Regions from separate parts of the Streptomyces sp. NPDC018693 genome, predicted to be linked through region 3. Evidence: riboswitches for the same ligand, from Rfam matches in the RefSeq annotation. Region 3 holds a riboswitch; each other region holds the start of a gene.
The links. Region 3 has a riboswitch for cobalamin ahead of ACH5AC_RS21120 (cobalamin biosynthesis protein). Riboswitches for the same ligand answer to the same signal wherever they lie in the genome.
Positions count from the first base shown of each region.

Region 1: it holds a riboswitch for cobalamin, as region 3 does, so the genes downstream of both, ACH5AC_RS03035 (ribonucleoside-diphosphate reductase subunit alpha) here and ACH5AC_RS21120 (cobalamin biosynthesis protein) in region 3, are expected to answer to the same signal.
Region 2: it holds a riboswitch for cobalamin, as region 3 does, so the genes downstream of both, ACH5AC_RS31045 (CbtB-domain containing protein) here and ACH5AC_RS21120 (cobalamin biosynthesis protein) in region 3, are expected to answer to the same signal.

Region 1 is NZ_JBIRZZ010000001.1:630,797-637,126, reverse strand. Features, by position in the region: gene mctP (monocarboxylate uptake permease MctP) at 1-824, shown strand, start outside; gene ACH5AC_RS03040 (GNAT family N-acetyltransferase) at 954-1,457, shown strand; cobalamin riboswitch at 1,464-1,650, shown strand; gene ACH5AC_RS03035 (ribonucleoside-diphosphate reductase subunit alpha) at 1,779-4,142, shown strand; gene ACH5AC_RS03030 (ribonucleotide-diphosphate reductase subunit beta) at 4,142-5,155, shown strand; gene ACH5AC_RS03025 (cytochrome P450) at 5,207-6,330, opposite strand, start outside.
Region 2 is NZ_JBIRZZ010000015.1:159,991-166,320, forward strand. Features, by position in the region: gene ACH5AC_RS31035 (ferredoxin) at 1-322, shown strand, start outside; gene ACH5AC_RS31040 (histidine phosphatase family protein) at 398-973, opposite strand; cobalamin riboswitch at 1,398-1,549, shown strand; gene ACH5AC_RS31045 (CbtB-domain containing protein) at 1,584-1,805, shown strand; gene ACH5AC_RS31050 (CbtA family protein) at 1,831-2,589, shown strand; gene ACH5AC_RS31055 (acyl-CoA dehydrogenase family protein) at 2,743-3,921, shown strand; gene ACH5AC_RS31060 (PHB depolymerase family esterase) at 4,506-5,852, shown strand; partial or broken gene ACH5AC_RS31065 (SGNH/GDSL hydrolase family protein) at 5,991-6,330, shown strand, end outside.
Region 3 is NZ_JBIRZZ010000007.1:354,336-360,665, forward strand. Features, by position in the region: gene cobN (cobaltochelatase subunit CobN) at 1-2,000, opposite strand, end outside; gene ACH5AC_RS21115 (cobyric acid synthase) at 1,997-3,508, opposite strand; gene ACH5AC_RS21120 (cobalamin biosynthesis protein) at 3,505-4,521, opposite strand; cobalamin riboswitch at 4,626-4,762, opposite strand; gene ACH5AC_RS21125 (hypothetical protein) at 4,903-5,124, opposite strand; gene ACH5AC_RS21130 (anion permease) at 5,161-6,330, opposite strand, start outside.

The DNA of each region.
Region 1 (6,330 bases), on a different contig from region 3:
CGCTCGCCCTGTTCATGTACCCGCACTCGATCACCGCGACGCTCTCCTCCCGGAGCCGCGAGGTGATCCGCCGCAACACCACCATCCTGCCGCTGTACTCCCTCATGCTGGGCATGCTCGCCCTGCTCGGCTTCATGGCGATCGCGGCCGGGGTCAAGGTCGACAACGGGCAGCTCGCGATCCCGCAGCTGTTCGAGAACATGTTCCCGGACTGGTTCGCGGGCGTCGCCTTCGCGGCGATCGGCATCGGCGCGCTCGTCCCGGCGGCCATCATGTCCATCGCGGCGGCGAACCTCTTCACCCGCAACATCTACAAGGACTTCATCAAGCCGGACGCGACCCCGGCTCAGGAGACCAAGGTCTCCAAGCTGGTCTCCCTCCTGGTGAAGGTGGGCGCCCTGGCCTTCGTCCTGACCATGGACAAGACGGTGGCGATCAACTTCCAGCTGCTGGGCGGCATCTGGATCCTCCAGACCTTCCCCGCCCTCGTCGGTGGCCTCTTCACCCGCTGGTTCCACCGCTGGGCACTGCTCGCGGGCTGGGCGGTCGGCATGGCGTACGGCACGATCGCGGCCTACGGCGTCGCCTCCCCCACCCAGAAGCACTTCGGCGGCTCCTCGAAGGAGATCCCCGGCATCGGCGAGATCGGCTACATCGGCCTCACGGCCTTCGTCATCAACGTCGCGGTCACGATCGTCCTCACCTTCGTCCTGAAGGCCGCCAAGGCCCCCGAGGGCACCGACGAAACCAGCCCCGAGGACTACACGGCGGACGCGGGCGACCCCGGAGTGAAGAAGGAGCTCCCCGTGACCGCCGGTCACTGAACCCACCTGGGGGCGCGGGGCTGTATCCACATGCGGCTCCGCCGCCCGCACCCGACCAGCCCACCACAACCCGCAGCGGGCCGCCGACAGGAACCACCACGGCGGCCCGCTTCATGCACACTCACCCGCATGGACATCGCGATCCGCCCCGCAATCCCCACCGAGTACGGCACCCTCGGCGAGCTCACCGCCCAGGCATACCTCGACGACGACCTCCTCACCTTCCCCGAGAGCGCCTGGTACCTCACCGAACTCAAGGACGTCGCCGAACGAGCCTCCGCCGCCGAGATCCTTGTCGCCGTCGACGGGGACGACCTCCTCGGCGGCGTCACCTACGTCCCCTCCCCCGGCCCCATGGCCGACCTGGCGCGCCCCGCGGAAGCCGAGATCCGGATGCTGGCCGTAGCCCGCGCAGCTCGCGGCAGAGGCGTCGGCGAGGCCCTCGTACGGGCGTGCGTCGACCGTGCGAGGGCCGCGGGCGACCGCACCGGTATCGTCCTGTCGACCCAGCCCGCGATGCGCTCCGCCCACCGCATCTACGAACGTCTCGGCTTCACCCGCGCCCCCGAGCGCGACTGGAAGCCGATCCCGGGCTCCGACTTCACGCTCCTCACCTATGAGTTGACCCTCTGAAGTCGCTCCGACACAACATCTGGTGGTGCTCCGGCGCCCCGGCACAAGATGTATGCTCATGCTCGCTGTCGCCGCAGGGGAATCCGGTGCGAATCCGGAACTGTCCCGCAACGGTGTACTTGTGCATGTGCGTTCCCAGAGACGCCGTGCACAGGAGTCAGTCCGAGGACCTGCCGACAGCGCACCCGGCCGTCCGGCCGGTGTGCCCCTGACGTCCGGGCCTCGTGGAATGGGCCGGTGGACGCGACGCCGCGTGCGCTCGTGTGCTGCCCCCTGCCTTCCTGCGCGAGGCCCCCGTGCCGAGCGAGGGAGAGCCCCCACGTGACCATCGCGCCAGCAGACCCGGTTTCAGCCGTCCACATCGACGAGGACGCTCCGGGCACGTCCTTGCTGCGGACCCTCACCAAGCTGACCGCCGACCTCCCCGACGCCGACCCCGGCCGGGTCGCCGCCGCCGCGCTGCGCGGCCGGTCGGCCCACGCCGACGAGGCGGAGCTGCGCGAGCTGGCCACGGAGGCGGCCGCCGGTCTGATCTCCGAGGACCCCGCCTACTCGAAGCTGGCCGCCCGGCTGCTGACCATCGCTATCCGCGCCGAGGCCGCCTCCCAGGGCGTGACCACGTTCACGGAGTCGGTCGCCGTCGGACACCGCGAGGGCCTCATCGCCGACCGCACCGCCGGGTTCGTCCGGCTGCACGCCGAGCGGCTCGACGCGCTGGTCGACACCGGCGCCGACGACCGCTTCGGCTACTTCGGCCTGCGCACCCTGCACAGCCGCTACCTGCTGCGCCACCCCCTCACCCGCAAGGTCGTCGAGACGCCCCAGCACTTCCTGCTGCGGGTCGCCGCCGGCCTCGCCGAGGACGACACCGTCCGCTCGGTCGACGAGGTCGCCGCGCTCTACGGGCTCATGAGCCGCCTCGACTACCTCCCCTCCTCCCCCACCCTCTTCAACTCCGGCACGCGGCACCCCCAGATGTCGTCCTGTTACCTCCTCGACTCCCCGCTCGACGAGCTGGACTCGCTCTACGACCGCTACCACCAGGTCGCCCGCCTCTCCAAGCACGCCGGCGGCATCGGGCTGTCGTACTCCCGTATCCGCTCCCGGGGTTCGCTGATCCGCGGCACCAACGGCCACTCCAACGGCATCGTGCCGTTCCTGAAGACCCTCGACGCCTCCGTCGCCGCCGTGAACCAGGGCGGCCGGCGCAAGGGCGCGGCCGCGGTCTACCTGGAGACCTGGCACTCCGACATCGAGGAGTTCCTGGAACTGCGCGACAACACCGGTGAGGACGCCCGCCGTACGCACAATCTGAACCTCGCCCACTGGATCCCGGACGAGTTCATGCGCCGGGTCAACGCCGACGAGTCGTGGTCCCTGTTCTCCCCGGCCGACGTGCCCGAGCTGGTGGACCTGTGGGGCGAGGAGTTCGACGCCGCGTACCGCGCGGCGGAGGCGGCCGGCCTCGCGAAGAAGACCATCCCGGCGCGTGAGCTGTACGGCCGGATGATGCGCACCCTCGCCCAGACCGGCAACGGCTGGATGACCTTCAAGGACGCCGCGAACCGCACCGCCAACCAGACGGCCGAGCCGGGTCACGTCATCCACTCCTCCAACCTCTGCACGGAGATCCTGGAGGTCACCAGCGACGGCGAGACGGCGGTGTGCAACCTGGGCTCCGTCAACCTCGGCGCCTTCGTGGACCGCACGACCGGCGACATCGACTGGGAGCGGCTCGACGCGACCGTCCGCACCGCCGTCACCTTCCTCGACCGCGTCGTCGACATCAACTTCTACCCGACCGAGCAGGCGGGCCGCTCCAACGCCAGGTGGCGCCCGGTGGGCCTGGGCGCGATGGGCCTTCAGGACGTCTTCTTCAAGCTGCGGCTGCCCTTCGACTCCGCGGAGGCGAAGCGGCTCTCCACCCGCATCGCCGAGCGGATCATGCTCGCCGCGTACGAGGCGTCCGCCGACCTGGCCGAGCGCAACGGCCCGCTGCCCGCCTGGGAGAAGACCCGTACCGCGCGGGGTGTGCTGCACCCGGACCACTACGACGTCGAGCGGGCCTGGCCCGAGCGCTGGGCGGCGCTGCGGGAGCGGATCGCCGCCACCGGCCTGCGCAACAGCCTGCTCCTGGCCATCGCGCCCACCGCCACCATCGCCTCGATCGCGGGCGTGTACGAGTGCATCGAGCCGCAGGTGTCCAACCTGTTCAAGCGCGAGACCCTGTCCGGCGAGTTCCTCCAGGTCAACTCCTACCTGGTGCAGGACCTGAAGGACCTCGGCGTGTGGGACGCCCGCACCCGGGAGGCGCTGCGCGACTCGAACGGCTCGGTGCAGGACTTCGCGTGGGTCCCGGCCGACGTACGCGCCCTGTACCGCACGGCGTGGGAGATCCCGCAGCGCGGCCTGATCGACATGGCCGCCGCGCGGACCCCGTACCTGGACCAGGCCCAGTCCCTGAACCTCTTCATGGAGACGCCGACCATCGGCAAGCTCTCCTCGATGTACGCGTACGCCTGGAAGTCGGGCCTGAAGACGACGTACTACCTGCGTTCCCGCCCGGCGACCCGCATCGCCCGCGCGGCCCAGGCGGGGGCCACCGTGCCCGTCCAGCAGGCCGCCGACCCCGACGCGGTCGCCTGCTCCCTGGAAAACCCCGAGTCCTGCGAGGCATGCCAGTAATGACCACCCGTAACGCCAACCTTCTCGACCCGGGCTTCGAGCTGACTCTGCGCCCCATGCGCTACCCGGACTTCTACGAGCGCTACCGGGACGCCATCAAGAACACCTGGACCGTGGAGGAGGTCGACCTCCACTCGGACGTCGCCGACCTCGCCAGGCTGACCCCGGCCGAGCAGCATCTGATCGGCCGGCTGGTGGCCTTCTTCGCGACGGGCGACTCGATCGTCGCGAACAACCTGGTGCTGACGCTGTACAAGCACATCAACTCCCCCGAGGCACGGCTCTATCTGAGCCGCCAGCTGTTCGAGGAGGCCGTGCACGTCCAGTTCTATCTGACGCTGCTGGACACCTATCTGCCCGACCCGGACGACCGCGCGGCCGCCTTCGACGCGGTGGAGAACATCCCCTCCATCCGCGAGAAGGCCGAGTTCTGCTTCAAGTGGATCAACGAGGTCGAGAAGCTGGACCGCCTGGAGTCCAAGGCCGACCGCCGCCGCTTCCTGCTGAACCTGATCTGCTTCGCCGCGTGCATCGAGGGCCTGTTCTTCTACGGCGCCTTCGCGTACGTCTACTGGTTCCGCAGCCGGGGTCTGCTGCACGGCCTCGCCACCGGCACCAACTGGGTGTTCCGCGACGAGACCATGCACATGTCCTTCGCGTTCGACGTGGTCGACACCGTCCGCAAGGAGGAGCCGGAGCTCTTCGACGACCAGCTCCAGCAGCAGGTCACCGACATGCTGCGGGAGGCCGTCGAGGCCGAGCTGCAGTTCGCCCGTGACCTGTGCGGCGACGGGCTGCCGGGCATGAACACCGAGTCGATGCGCCAGTACCTGGAGTGCGTCGCCGACCAGCGGCTGACCCGGCTGGGCTTCGCCCCCGTCTACGGCTCGGACAACCCCTTCTCCTTCATGGAGTTGCAGGGCGTCCAGGAGCTGACCAACTTCTTCGAGCGGCGCCCGTCGGCGTACCAGGTCGCCGTCGAGGGCACGGTCGACCTGGACGAGGACTTCTGATCTCCGCTCCGGCGGGTGCCGCCCGCGCGGCACCCGCCGGAGGGGGTGCGGTCATCGTGGGATCGCCCGCAGGCGCAGGTCACGCGGGCGCAGGGTGATGCCGATGCGGGGGCGGGCGTCGGAGCCGGGGGCGTGCTCGAAGGTGAACGCGGAGGCGATCGACGCGGTGACGAGCGTCAGCTCGGCCATCGAGAAGTGATCGCTGGGACACTTGCGGTTGCCGACGCTGAACGGGGTCATCGCGTACCTCGGGACCTCCTGGGCCCGGCCGGGCAGCCAGCGGTCGGGGTCGAACTCCTCGTGCCGCTCGTAGGAGCGGGGGTCGCGCTGGATCGCGTACGGGCTGTACACGATGTCGGAGCCGGCCGGGATCCGGTATCCGCCGAGCACGGTGTCGGTCACCGCCCGCCGGGTCAGAATCCACACGGCCGGGTGCAGGCGCATTGTCTCGGTGATGAGATTCGCGGTGTGCGTCAGCTTCCGCACGTCGCCGAATCCGACCGGCCGGTCGCCCGCCACGCTTTTCACCTCGTCCCGGATCTTGTCCGCCAGATCCGGGTGCTCGGTGAGGACGAGCAGCAGCGACATGACCGTGGAGCCGACGGTTTCGCTGCCGGGCGTGACAATCGCGACGACCTGGTCGTGGATCTCCTGCTCCCCGATCGGCTCGCCATTCTCGTCCTTCGCCTCCAGCAAAGCCGTCAGCAAATCGTCCGGCTTTTGACTGCTTGCCCGTCGGTCGGCGATGATCTCGTCGACCAGGAGGTGTAAATCGGCCAGTGCGCGGTTGAATTCACGGTTGGCCGGAAGCGGCACCCGGTAAAGCGGTCCGAGCGGCACGACCATGCGCTGGTACATCCCGCTGAACAGAGTCGCGAGCGCGGAGCATATGCGCTCGGCACGGCTATCCGCGTAACTGCCGCGCATCAGGCAGCGGGCGGAAATGCGGACGGCCACCCGGAAGGACTCCGAGGTGACGTCGAGGACCTTGCCGGAGCGCCAGCGCTCGACGAGCGCGTGTGCCTCCTCCTCCATGATCGGCCCGTAGCCGGGGATCGCGTCGAGCCGGAACGCGGGCTGGATGGTGCGCCGCTGGCGGCGGTGCATCGGGCCGTTGGCGGTGGCCACGCCCTCCTTGCCGAGCAGGCTCTCCAGGGACTCCCACAGCGGCCCGG
Region 2 (6,330 bases), on a different contig from region 3:
CGCGTGCGCGCAGGCGTGTACCGAGTGTGCGCGCCTCTGCGCGATGCGTGCGAGCCTCGTGGACCCGACCGGCTCCGGACAGCACGAACCCGCCCGCCGGAAGGGGATCATGTGCGCCGAGGCGTGCGACGCGACCTGCCGGGTCCTGTCCGAACAGAACCGCCTCGACGAGACCGGCCTCCGCGTCCAGCTGGAATGGTGCCGGGCCGTATGCCTGGAAAGCGCCGACACCTTCGACACGGAACCAGACGCCGAGGCGGCGTCCCGAGCCTGCCGCTCCTGCGCCCAGGCATGCACGGACTTCCTGAGCACGCTGACGTAGGCACGCCCAAGCTCCGGGCAGTCCTGCCGCTGGGGCGCAGCGGCACCCCGCCGGCGCGGGCCAGCGCACCCCCAGCTACGCCCCGCCGTCCAGAGTCCGCCCCATCCGTACGTTCCACCGCCCCGACCGACCGGTGAGCTCCACCACCGTCAGCGGGGGCACATCGGTGCGCCAGAACGCCGACTCCGGCGCCCCCAGAGCCCGTACCGCCGTCGCCCGAACCAGCTCCGGCTCGACCACCGCGACCACCCGCCCCGCCAGTCCGGACACCGACGCGAGCCAGGCCCCCACCCGGTCGCACACCGCCCGCACCGACTCCCCACCGTGCGGCGCGGCCCCCGCATCGGCCAGCCACGCCGCCAGCGCCTCCGGCTCCCGCGCCGCCACTTCCGTGAGCGTCTCACCGCGCCAGCGCCCCGCGTCCATCGCCGCCAGCTCCGGCGCCTCCGCCGCGTGCAGCCCCAACGCCGCCGCCGTCTCCCGGCAGCGCACGGTGGGCGAGACCCAGGCCCGCTCCACCACGCCCAGCGCCCCCGCCGACCCCCGCGCCTGCCGCAGCCCCACCGCGTCCAGCGAGCCCCCGTCCTCGAAGCGCGCCTCACGCAACCCCGCGCTCAGCGCGGGGGAGACCAGCATCAGCCGGACCGTCACAGGACACCTTCCTCACAGTGATCTTCGTCTCGTCGGCGCGGGGCGCCGCATCCGGCACCGCCGTCCCCACCCTCGCCCATGTCCGGGCCGCCGGACCACGTCCAGCCGTGCGCCCCACAGCCAGGATCGCGGCCCAGGAGCAGACCCGGCCCCAGGCGGGGACACGGCGCCCGACCGCCAACAAGCCTCCATCCATGGCTACTTGAGCGCACCGGCTGCCGCGCACGCCCCCCGCGCGGACGGCGGGGAGCCGGAACGGCGGCACCACGTCGGCCCCGCCACGGCGCCCGCGACTCCAGCCCCACCCGCCCCAAACGCCCCGCCAGTTCGTCCACCGCCCCCCTCATGCCCGCCCATCCTGCCGCAGCGACCGACCCGCCCCACCCGGGGGCGCCCGCCACCGCGGCACGCGCCCTTGGCCCGAGCTGCGGTTTCGCGGTACGGTCTCGGGCGAAATCGACGACGGCACGCGGAAGCCGGTGCAACTCCGGCACGGTCGCGCCACTGTGAGTCCGCCGACGCACCTCGGTGCGGGAGGGGATGAGTCAGACCCGCGCCGTCGTCCTGTGCACCACCGAGCCGGGACGCGAGTTCCCCAGGAGGTCCTGCCATGGCGCAGTCCGCCGTCCAGCCCAGCGCTACACCCACCGCCGTACCGACCAAGCTGCCGCTCTCGGCGATCGCCCCCTGGGCGGTCTTCTTCGGCATCCTGATGCTGGTGCTGCTCTACTTCGTCGGCGCCGAACAGGGCGCCACCGCACTGACGTCCGGCGACGGCGTCCACGAGTGGGTGCACGACGCCCGCCACCTGCTCGGCTTCCCCTGCCACTGACGGCGGTGAGGAAACCGACAGCCCCATGAACTCGGCAACCGTCCGTACCCTCCTGGTGCGCGGCATGCTCGCGGGTCTCGCCGCGGGCCTGATCGCCCTGGTCGTCGCCTACTTCCTGGGCGAGCCGCACGTCGACGCGGCCATCGCCTTCGAGGAGGCGCACGCGCACGAACACGGCGGCGCGGAACCCGTGAGCCGTACGATGCAGTCCACCGCGGGCCTGTCCACCGGTGTGCTCGTCTACGGCGTCGCGTTCGGCGGCATCGCCGCCCTCGCGTACTGCTTCGCACTCGGCCGCATCGGCCGCTTCGGGCCGCGCGCGAGCGCGCTGCTCCTGGCGGTCGCCGGCCTGCTCGCCGTCTACGTCGTCCCGTTCCTGAAGTACCCGGCCAACCCGCCGGCCGTCGGCGACCCCGACACCATCGGCCGGCGGACCACCCTGTACTTCCTGATGGTGGTGCTGAGCGTGCTGCTCGCCGTCGCCACCGTGATCCTGGGCAAACGCCTCGCCCCGCGCCTGGGCAACTGGAACGCGACCGTCGCCGCCGGCGCGTTCTTCGTCCTCGTCGTCGGCCTGGCGTACGCCTTCCTGCCGTCCTTCAACGAGGTCCCGGACCATTTCCCGGCCCTGCTGATGTGGAAGTTCCGCCTGGCGGCCCTGGCCGTCCAGGCCACCCTGTGGACCGCCTTCGGGCTGATCTTCGGGGAACTGGCGGAGCGGGCACTGGCCCCCAAGGCCGTACGGCCGGAGTCGCTCACCCGGGCGACTCCCGTACCGCACTGACCCGTTCGGGCACCGTCCAGGCCCCCGTCGCCTCCGGGCACGGGGGTCTTCCCGTCCCGTACTCCTCCCCGCACCAGCATTCCCAATTACTGAAACACGTTCTACGGTGTGCGCCGTCAGGAGACCGGCCCTGTGCAGCCAGGAGGCGACGCCGTGCACCTCGACCACACCCCCGAGCAGCTCCGACTGCGTGCCGAACTACGCGCTTACTTCGCCGATTTGGTGCCCGACAACGCCTACGCCCGGCACGCCGACCCGGTCGCCGCGAAACGCTTCTACCGGACGACCATCCGCCGCCTCGGCACCGACGGCTGGCTCGGCGTCGGCTGGCCGAAGGAGTACGGCGGGCGCGGCCTGACCCCCGTCGAGCAGTTCGTCTTCTTCGACGAGGCCGCCCGGGCCGGCGTACCGCTGCCACTGATGGCGCTCAACACCGTCGGCCCGACGATCATGCGGTACGGCACCGAGGAGCAGAAGGCGTACTTCCTGCCCCGCATCCTCTCCGGCGAGATCGACTTCGCCATCGGCTACAGCGAGCCGGACGCGGGCACGGACCTGGCGTCCCTGCGGACGCGGGCGGTCCGTGAAGGCGACGACTACCTCGTCAACGGCCAGAAGATCTGGACGACCAACGGCGACACCGCGGACTGGGTGTGGCTGGCCGTGCGCACCGACCCCGACGCCCCGCCCCACAAGGGCATCACCATGCTGCTCGTCCCCACCACCGACCCCGGATACTCCTGCACCCTCATCCACACCCTCGCCTCGCACGACACCACCGCCAGCTACTACGAGAACGTCCGCGTCCCCGTCTCCCACCGTGTCGGCGCCGAGAACCATGGCTGGCGGCTGATCACCAACCAGCTCAACCACGAGCGCGTCACCCTCGCCGCACACGGCACCATGGCCATCCGCGCCCTGCACGACGTCCAGCGCTGGGCCACCGGGACCAAACTCGCCGACGGCCGCCGCGTCGTCGACCTCCCCTGGGTGCGCCGCCGCCTCGCCCAGACCCACGTCCGCCTCGACGCCCTGAAGCTGCTCAACTGGCGCATGGTGGGCGCACTCCAGAACGGCACGCTCACCCCCCAGGAGGCATCCGCCGTCAAGGTCTACGGCTCCGAGGCCCGCCGGGACGCCTACGCCTGGCTCCTCGAGATCGTCGCCGCCCCGGGCGCCCTCCAGGAGGGCTCGGCCGGCGCCGTCCTCCACGGCGAACTCGAACGCGGCTACCGCTCCGCCGTCATCTTCACCTTCGGCGGCGGCAACAACGAGATCCAGCGCGAGATCATCTCGTGGATCGGCCTGGGGATGCCCCGGGTGCGCCGCTGACACTCGTGTGACCATTGAGAATCTGTGCGCCGGCTTCCGCGCGCGCCCTGGCCACGAGAGGTGCGTAGGGGCCCGCGACAGGCGTGCCTCGACCTGAAGCCGCGCCTGAACCGTTCTTTGGGCACTGCGCGGCACTCGCGGCACTGGCCGATCGCACCGACGACCTGACGGCCGTCGCCCTCCTGAACGACGTGCTCCGTATCCAGCCGAGACCGTGCACGCCGTGCAGATCGAGCTCGGCCCCGTCCCCCTCGCCTGCACACCCTGCCGGGTCTTCACAGGCTGCACGCCTGGCGGGCGGTTGCGAGGTGTCGAAGCGCTTCACCTGACGACTCAAGATAATGAGAATTTTCTGGCGAAACAAGAGGAATGAGGGCAACGCAGCCTTGATTCCCCACAGGCATTGACACCGCATCCAGGGTAATGGAACCGTCGAAGCGCTTCACCAGCCGTTTGCCGCTTCCTCCGCTTGAGGTGTGCTCCCTACGCCCTGGACCACAGCAACCACCGTGCCCGCCACTCCGGTTCGGCAGCAGACCGGGAGCATCGCCCGCGCCGCGCCGGATTCCAGAAAGGACAGCGTCATGTCCCGGAAGTCCAAGAAGAGACGCGTCAGAGACGTACTGGTAGCCCTGCTGATGGGGGTCTCGCCGCTGATCGCGGCGCTCGTACTGACCGGCACCTCGGCCACCACCGCGTCGGCCGCGTCACTCACCGAGGTGACCAACTTCGGCAACAACCCCGGAAACCTGCGCATGTACGTCTACAGGCCGGACAACGCTCCGGCACGCCCGGCAGTGGTGGTGGCAGTGCACTACTGCACCGGCACGGCGCCCACTTTCTACTCCAACACGGAGTTCGCCCGCCTGGCCGACCAGCACGGGTTCATCGTCGTCTACCCGGACGCGAACGTCAGCGGGCAGTGCTTCGACGTCTCCTCGCCCCAGGCGCTCAAGCACGACGGGGGCAGTGACCCCACGAGCATCGCCTCGATGGTCCGATACACCGTGCAGAACATGAACGCCGACGCCGACCGGGTCTACGTCACCGGCGCCTCGTCCGGCGCGATGACGACCAATGTCCTGCTCGGCGACTACCCCGACCTGTTCAAGGCCGGTGCGGCATTCATGGGCGTGCCGTTCGGCTGCTTCGCCACCACCGACGGCTCCGGCTGGAACAGCGCCTGCGCCACCGGCCAGATCACCAAGACCCCGCAGGAGTGGGGCGACCTCGTCCGGAACGCCTACCCGGGGTACACCGGCCCCCGGCCGCGGATGCAGCTGTGGCACGGCACCGAGGACGACGCGCTGCGCTACCCGAACTTCGGTGAAGAGATCAAGCAGTGGACCAATGTGCTCGGGGTGAGCCAGACCCCGGTCTTCACCGACTCCCCGCAGGCCGACTGGACCCGCACCCGCTACGGCTCCACCGGCGCGCAGGCCCCGGTCGAGGCGATCAGCATCCAGGGCGCCGGGCACAGCCTGCCCGCCAGCGGTATGGCGGCCCGGGCCATCGCCTTCTTCGGACTCGACGGCTCCGGCGGGACCACCGCAGGTCCGATCCGCGCCACCGGTTCCGGCAAGTGCCTGGACGTGCCCGGCTTTTCTCAGACCAATGGCACCCAGACACAGATCTGGGACTGCAACGGCGGCACGAACCAGACCTGGACCAGAACGTCGACCAAGCAGCTCACCGTCTACGGCGGTGCGAAGTGCCTCGACGCGGCCGGCACCGCGGCCGGCGCCAAAGTCGTGCTGTGGGACTGCAACGGCGGCACCAACCAGCAGTGGAACCTCAACTCCAACGGCACCATCACCGGCGTCCAGTCGGGCCTGTGCCTGGATGTGACCGGTGTGTCCACCGCCAGCGGCACACTGGTCGGACTGTGGGACTGCAACGGCGGCAGCAACCAGCAGTGGCGCCTCGGCTGACAACGACCCGCTGCCCCTCTGCTGGACGTGGCTCGTGATCGCGCCCACACGTAGCTCAGGCACACCCGCGAAGCGGCGGCGGACCTCCGCGGCTCCTGAGCGTCAACTCCCCTTGTTCTGCACCCAAAGAGGTATGTCATGAGAAAGTCTTGGATTCTTTCCCTGAGCACGGTTGTCGCCACCGCGCTCGGGGGGACAGCGGCAGGTGTGGCCCCTGCCTCCGCCGCTTCCGACACGCCTTTGCGGGTCATGCCGTTGGGCGATTCCATAACGTGGGGTGTGGGAAGCAGTACGGGCAACGGCTATCGGGGGCCGCTGTGGAACAGGCTCGCGGCGGACGGCCATCCGCTGGACTTCGTGGGGACGGTGCGGGGCGGTTCGATGTCCGACCCCGACAACGAAGGCCACTCCGGATACCAGATCAACAAGATCGCCGCACTCGCCGACGCCTCGCTGACCCGCTACCGGCCCAACGTGG
Region 3 (6,330 bases):
AGATTCACGCGCGGCTCACCGACCGGCCCGCCACCCAGGACATGGAGCCCGTCCCGGATCTGCACGTCCTTGATCTCGCACAGATAGCCGTCGATGTGCATGACGAACTCGTCGAAGTCGTCGTCGTCCGGCTGCTCGTCGACATGCAGGTCGTGGTGCAGCTCGGCCGCCTTCACCAGCGTCCAGATCTGCGCCCGCACCGCCGGCGCCTTCACCGGATCCAGGTCGCTCACCAGCGCGTACTCGTCCAGCAGCTGCTCCAGCTTCGCCAGATCCCCGTACGTGTCGGCCCGCGCCATCGGCGGCACCAGATGGTCGACCACCGTCGCGTGCCCGCGCCGCTTGGCCTGGGTGCCCTCGCCGGGGTCGTTGACGATGAACGGGTAGATCAGCGGCAGCTCGCCCAGCACCGCGTCCGGCGCGCACCCGCGCGACAGACCCAGCCCCTTGCCCGGCAGCCACTCCATGGTGCCGTGCTTGCCCATGTGGACGACGGCGTCCGCGCCGAAGGAATTCTCCAGCCACCGGTACGCGGCCATGTAGTGGTGCGACGGCGGCATGTCCGGGTCGTGGTAGATCGCGATCGGGTTCTCCCCGAAGCCGCGCGGCGGCTGGATCATCACGACCACGTTCCCGAACCGCAGCGACGCCAGCACGATGTCGTCGCCGTCGACGTACAGCGACCCCGGCGGCTCACCCCACGCCTCCAGCATGGCCTCCCGCAGCTCCGGGTCCAGCTCGTCGAACCACGCCCGGTAGTCGGCGAGCGGCACCCGCGCGGGCGCGGCGGCCAACTGCTCCTCGGTCAGCCACTCCACGTCGTGCCCGCCGGCCTCGATGAGCCGGTGGATCAACTCGTCCCCGCCCGACGGGTATGCGGTGACGCCGTACCCCGCGTCGCGCAGGGCGTCCAGCACCCGCACCGCCGACGCGGGCGTGTCGAGCCCGACCGCGTTGCCGACCCGTGAGTGCTTGGTGGGGTAGGCGGTGAAGACGAGAGCGATCCGCTTCTCCGCGTTCGGCTTGTGCCTCAACTGCGCGTGCCGTACGGCGATCCCGGCCACCCGCGCCGCCCGCTCAGGGTCGGCCACGTACACCGGCACCTCGTCCGGCCCCTGCTCCTTGAAGGAGAACGGGACCGTGATCAGCCGCCCGTCGAACTCGGGGATCGCGACCTGCATGGCCGCGTCCATCGGGGACAGCGCGGCATCCGACTCCTCCCACGCCGCCCGCGACGACGTCAGGCAAAGCCCTTGCAGCACGGGGATGTCGAGCTTGGCCAGCGCCCCGATGTCCCAGGCTTCCTCGTCACCGCCCGCCGACGCCTGCGAGGCATGCGTACCGCCGGCCGCGAGCACGGTGGCGACCAGCGCGTCGGCCCGGCCGAGGATCTCGTACAGCGCGGCGTCGGCGCCGCGCAGCGAACCGCAGTAGACGGGCAGGGCGTTGGCGCCCCGCGCCTCGATCGCGTCGCACAGCGTGTCGACGAAGGCGGTGTTGCCGCTCAGCTCGTGCGCCCGGTAGAAGAGCACGCCGACGGTGGGCCGCCCCTCGACGTGCGCCCGCTCCCCGTGCACGCCGTACTCGGGCATCTTGCGCGGCTCGTCGAACCCCTCGCCGGTCAGCAGCACGGTGTCGGACAGGAACCGCGCCAGCTCCGTCAGGTTCGCCGGCCCGCCCTCCACGAGGTACTTCAGCGCCTCCGCGACGACACCGGCCGGCACCGTCGACTCGGCCATCAGCTCGGCGTCCGGCACGGCCTCGCCGCCCAGCAGCACGGTCGGGATCCCGGCCGCCCGCAGCGCGGCGAGCCCGTCCTCCCAGGCGCGCTTGCCGCCCAGCAGTCGTACGACGGCGATGTCGGCGCCCTGGATCAGCTCCGGGAGCTCCTGCGCGACATCCACCCGGGTCGGGTTGCCGATGCGGTAGGAGGCACCGGTGGCGGCCCGGGCCGCCAGCAGATCGGTGTCGGCGGTCGACAACAACAACACTGTGCTCATGCGGGCGCTCCCGGTGGATTGAAAGGCAGTCCTTGCGGCGCGCCCGACTCGATGAGCCGCCAGAGCGCGTCCGTGTCCGCGTGCTGTTCGATCAGGTCGCCGAGCCGGTCGAGCTGCTCCTCGCGCAGCGCGGCGAAGGAGGTGTCCGGCGCCGGTACGAAGCGGCGGCCCGCGGCGGCCGCGACCTCCCGCAGGAAGGCCCGCCGGAAGCCGTCCGACTCCAGCGAGCCGTGCCAGTGCGTGCCCCAGGTCTGGCCGACCCGGCAGCCGTCCAAGAACGGATCGCCGCCCTGCACTTCAGCGACCCCGTGGTGGATCTCGTACCCCTCGACGCGCTCCCCGAGCGCCTCGCCCACCGGCCGGGTGAGGGTCTTCTCGCGGGCGAACCGCACCCGTACGGGCAGCAGTCCGAGCCCGTCGACCTGCCCGCGGCGGCTCTCCACGTCGTCCTCGATGTGCTCGCCGAGGATCTGGAACCCGCCGCAGACACCGAGGACGGGCCGCCCCTCGGCGGCGCGCCGCGCGACGGCCTCGGCGAGCCCCCGCTCCCGCAGCCACTCCAGGGCCCGGACCGTGCCCCGCGTCCCCGGGATCACCACCAGGTCCGCGTCGGCAAGCTCCTCGGGCCGGTCCACGAACCGCACCACGACGCCCGGTTCGGCGGCGAGGGCGTCCACGTCCGTGAAGTTGGACATCAGCGGGACCGCGCAGACGGCGACCCGCAGCACGTCCTCGCCGACGGGCGGGGCGACGGCCGACTCCCGCACGGTGCCGCGCAGGGACACCCGCAGTCCGTCCTCCTCGTCGATGCCGAGCCCGTGCCGGAAGGGCAGTACGCCGTACGTACGCCGCCCGGTGAGCCCGTGCAGCATGTCCAGGCCAGGCTCCAGCAGGGAGACGTCCCCGCGGAACTTGTTGACCAGGAACCCGGCGACCAGCTCCTGGTCCTCCCGCGACAGCAGCGCCACGGTCCCGAAGAAGGAGGCGAACACGCCGCCCCGGTCGATGTCACCCACCACCAGCACGGGCAGCCGGGCGTTGCGCGCGATGCCCATGTTGACGATGTCGGTCCGCCGCAGATTGATCTCGGCGGGACTGCCCGCCCCCTCACAGATCACCGCGTCATACGTGCCCCGCAACTCGGCGAGGCACTCCAGCACGGTCCCGAGCAGCTTCTGCTGCCGCCCGCCGTGATACCCGCGCGCACTCAGCTCACCGACCGGCTTGCCGAGCAGCACGACCTGACTGCTCTGCTCGCCGCCCGGCTTGAGCAGCACCGGGTTCATCAGCGCGGTCGGCTCGACCCGGCACGCCTGCGCCTGCATGGCCTGCGCCCGCCCGATCTCGGCACCCTCCCGGGTGACGTACGAGTTCAGCGACATGTTCTGCGCCTTGAACGGCGCGACCTTGACCCCCTGCCGCACCAGCCACCGACAGATCCCGGCGGTGACGACACTCTTCCCGGCGTCGGAGGTGGTCCCGGCGACCAGAAGCCCGCCGCCGCTCATACGCCCCGCCCCGTCCGCTGCGTCGACCGCTGTGGGCAGTCGTTCCGCAGGGCGAGGGGGGTACCTCCCGGGCGCCTTGCGGCGCACGCCCGCAGCACCGCCCCAGCCGCACTCACCCCCAACGCCGACCACCCGACCCGCCGAGACAGCCGAACAGCCCTGCCGATGTCCCCGACTTCCACCGCACGCCCCTCCCCATTCAGCACAGGCCGATGCTCGATCCGCCCGCCATACGACAAGGTCCCCCCGAGCCGTACCCCGAGCGCGCCCGCGAACGCCGCCTCGACGGGCCCCGCGTTGGGGCTCGGATGCTTCCCCGCATCCGCCCGCCAAGCCCGCACGGCCCCGCGCGGATCCCCTCCGGCCAGTACCGCGAGCACGGCGGTGACCCGCGCCCCCGGCCAGCCGGCGACATCGTCCAGCCGCGCCGACGCCCACCCGAACCGCCGATACCGATCGGACTTGTGACCGACCATCGCATCAAGGGTGTTGACAGCCCGAAACCCGACGAGCCCCGGCACCCCGGCCACGGCCCCCCAGACCAGCGCCCCCACCACCGCGTCGGACGTGTTCTCGGCGACGGACTCGACAACGGCCCGGGCGATCCCGTCCGCGTCCAGCGCCTGCGGATCCCGTCCGCACAGATGCGGCAGCCGGGCCCGCGCGGCCTCCACATCGCCCGCCTCCAGGGCCCGCCCGATGGTTCGGGCCTCGCGGCTGAGCGAGGTCCCGCCGACGACGGCCCAGGTGGCGGCGCCGGTCAGCGCGACGGAGGCGGCGGGGGAGTTCCGTACGGCACGGGACGCGAGCGCGCCGAGCGCCACGGCGCCACCGGCGCACACGGCGGCGTGCAGCGCGCCCCACCCGCGGTGGTCGCGCCACAGCACCCGTTCCACGGCTCCGGCGGCCCGCCCGAACGCGGCGACCGGATGCCCCCGGCGCGGATCGCCGAGGAGGAGGTCACCGAGGAGGCCGGCGGCGGCGCCGTACGCGAAGACGCGATCGGCCCGCATCGGCTCAGCCGACCACGGGGCAGGGAAGGACCCCGGTACTGAACCTGAACCTAGATCGGCAGCCGCGCATGGCGATATGTCCTCACTCAGGGTGTCCACGCCCTGGTTCGACGAGACCGGCGGTGAGAGTTCCTGGCTCCCGGGGGGGGTTCTACCCCGGTGACAGTGGCGGGACCGCGCCGGATTCACACCGGCTTCCTCTCCTGCCGCCGTACATGGCCCCGGCAGTCCACCACGCCTTCGGAAGGGCCGTCAACTTGCCGTTGACCTGCAAGGGGAGAGTGTGCAGAACCCCACACCCGGCTTTCGACGACGACATGACTCCGCCCTGTCGGAAACCTCGGTGAGGTCCCGGACAGGGCGGAAGCCGATCCGTGTGGCTCAGGCCACGATCAAGGAGATGCCGTACGCCACCGCGGCCGCGCACGCCGCGAAGCAGGCGTACGCGCCGGTCGTCGCGAGGACGGCCGAGCCGCCCTCGGACTGCGCCCGCTCGCGGCGGGAGAGGCCGGCGATGCCGAGGGTGAAGAGGGTGACGAGGCCCACGGTGACGGCGAGGCTGACGCCGAAGACGGAGCCCAGGGCTGCCCAGTCGATCTTCATGGTGATGCTTCCTTGGGGGTACCGGGTGGGCGGGGCTCAGGCCGTGGTGGCCGGCGTGGTGGCCGGCTCGGCCGTGGGGGCGGGGATGACGGCCGCGAGCTCGTCGGCCGCCTGGCCGCCCGTCGGGGGCGGGGTGACGGCGGCGATCGCGGTGGTGACCACACCGGCCGGCTCGTCGGCGTCCGTGTCGTTGACGTTGGTGTGGTCGACGATCTCACGACGGGAGATCTTCCAGATGGCGGCGCTGGAGGCGACCAGGAAGACCGCGACGAGGGCCGTGCCCCAGTCACCGAAGCCCGTCACGTACTCGGCGAGCGCGGCGACGAGCGCGGCGGCCGGCAGCGTCAGACCCCAGGCGACGAACATCCGGGTGGCGGTCGACCAGCGGACGACACCGCCCTTGCGGCCGAGGCCCGCGCCCATCACCGAACCGGAGACGGAGTGCGTGGTGGAGAGGGAGAAGCCCAGGTGGGAGGAGGCCAGGATGACCGTCGCGGCGCTGGTCTGGGCGGCGAAGCCCTGCTGCGGCTGGAGGTCGGTCAGGCCCTTGCCCATGGTGCGGATGATGCGCCAGCCGCCGAGGTAGGTGCCGAGCGCGATGGCGATGCCCGCGGAGAGGATCACCCACATGGGCGGGTCGGAGTCGGGCGCGACGGCGCCGCCGGCGACCAGGGCGAGGGTGATGACACCCATCGTCTTCTGCGCGTCGTTGGTGCCGTGGGCCAGGGAGACCAGGCCGGCCGAGGCGATCTGACCGGCGCGGTAGCCCTTCTTGGACGCCTTGTCGTCGGCCTTCTTGCCGAGCGAGTACGTCACCCGGGTCGCGAGCATCGCGGCGACACCGGCGACGATCGGCGCGGCGATCGCCGGGATCAGCACCTTGGTGACGAGGACGTCGCCGTGGACCGCGCCGATGCCGGCGGAGGCGACGGCGGCGCCGATCAGGCCGCCCATCAGGGCGTGCGAGGAGCTGGAGGGGAGGCCCACCAGCCAGGTCAGCAGGTTCCAGAGGATCGCGCCGACCAACGCGGCGAAGATGACCTCGGGACGGATGCCCGTCTCGTCGACGAGACCTTTGGAGATCGTGTTGGCGACCTCCACGGAGAGGAAAGCGCCCACCAGGTTGAGCACGGCGGACATGGCCACCGCGACCTTGGGCTTGAGCGCACCGGTCGAGATGGTCGTGGCCATCGCGTTGGCGGTGTC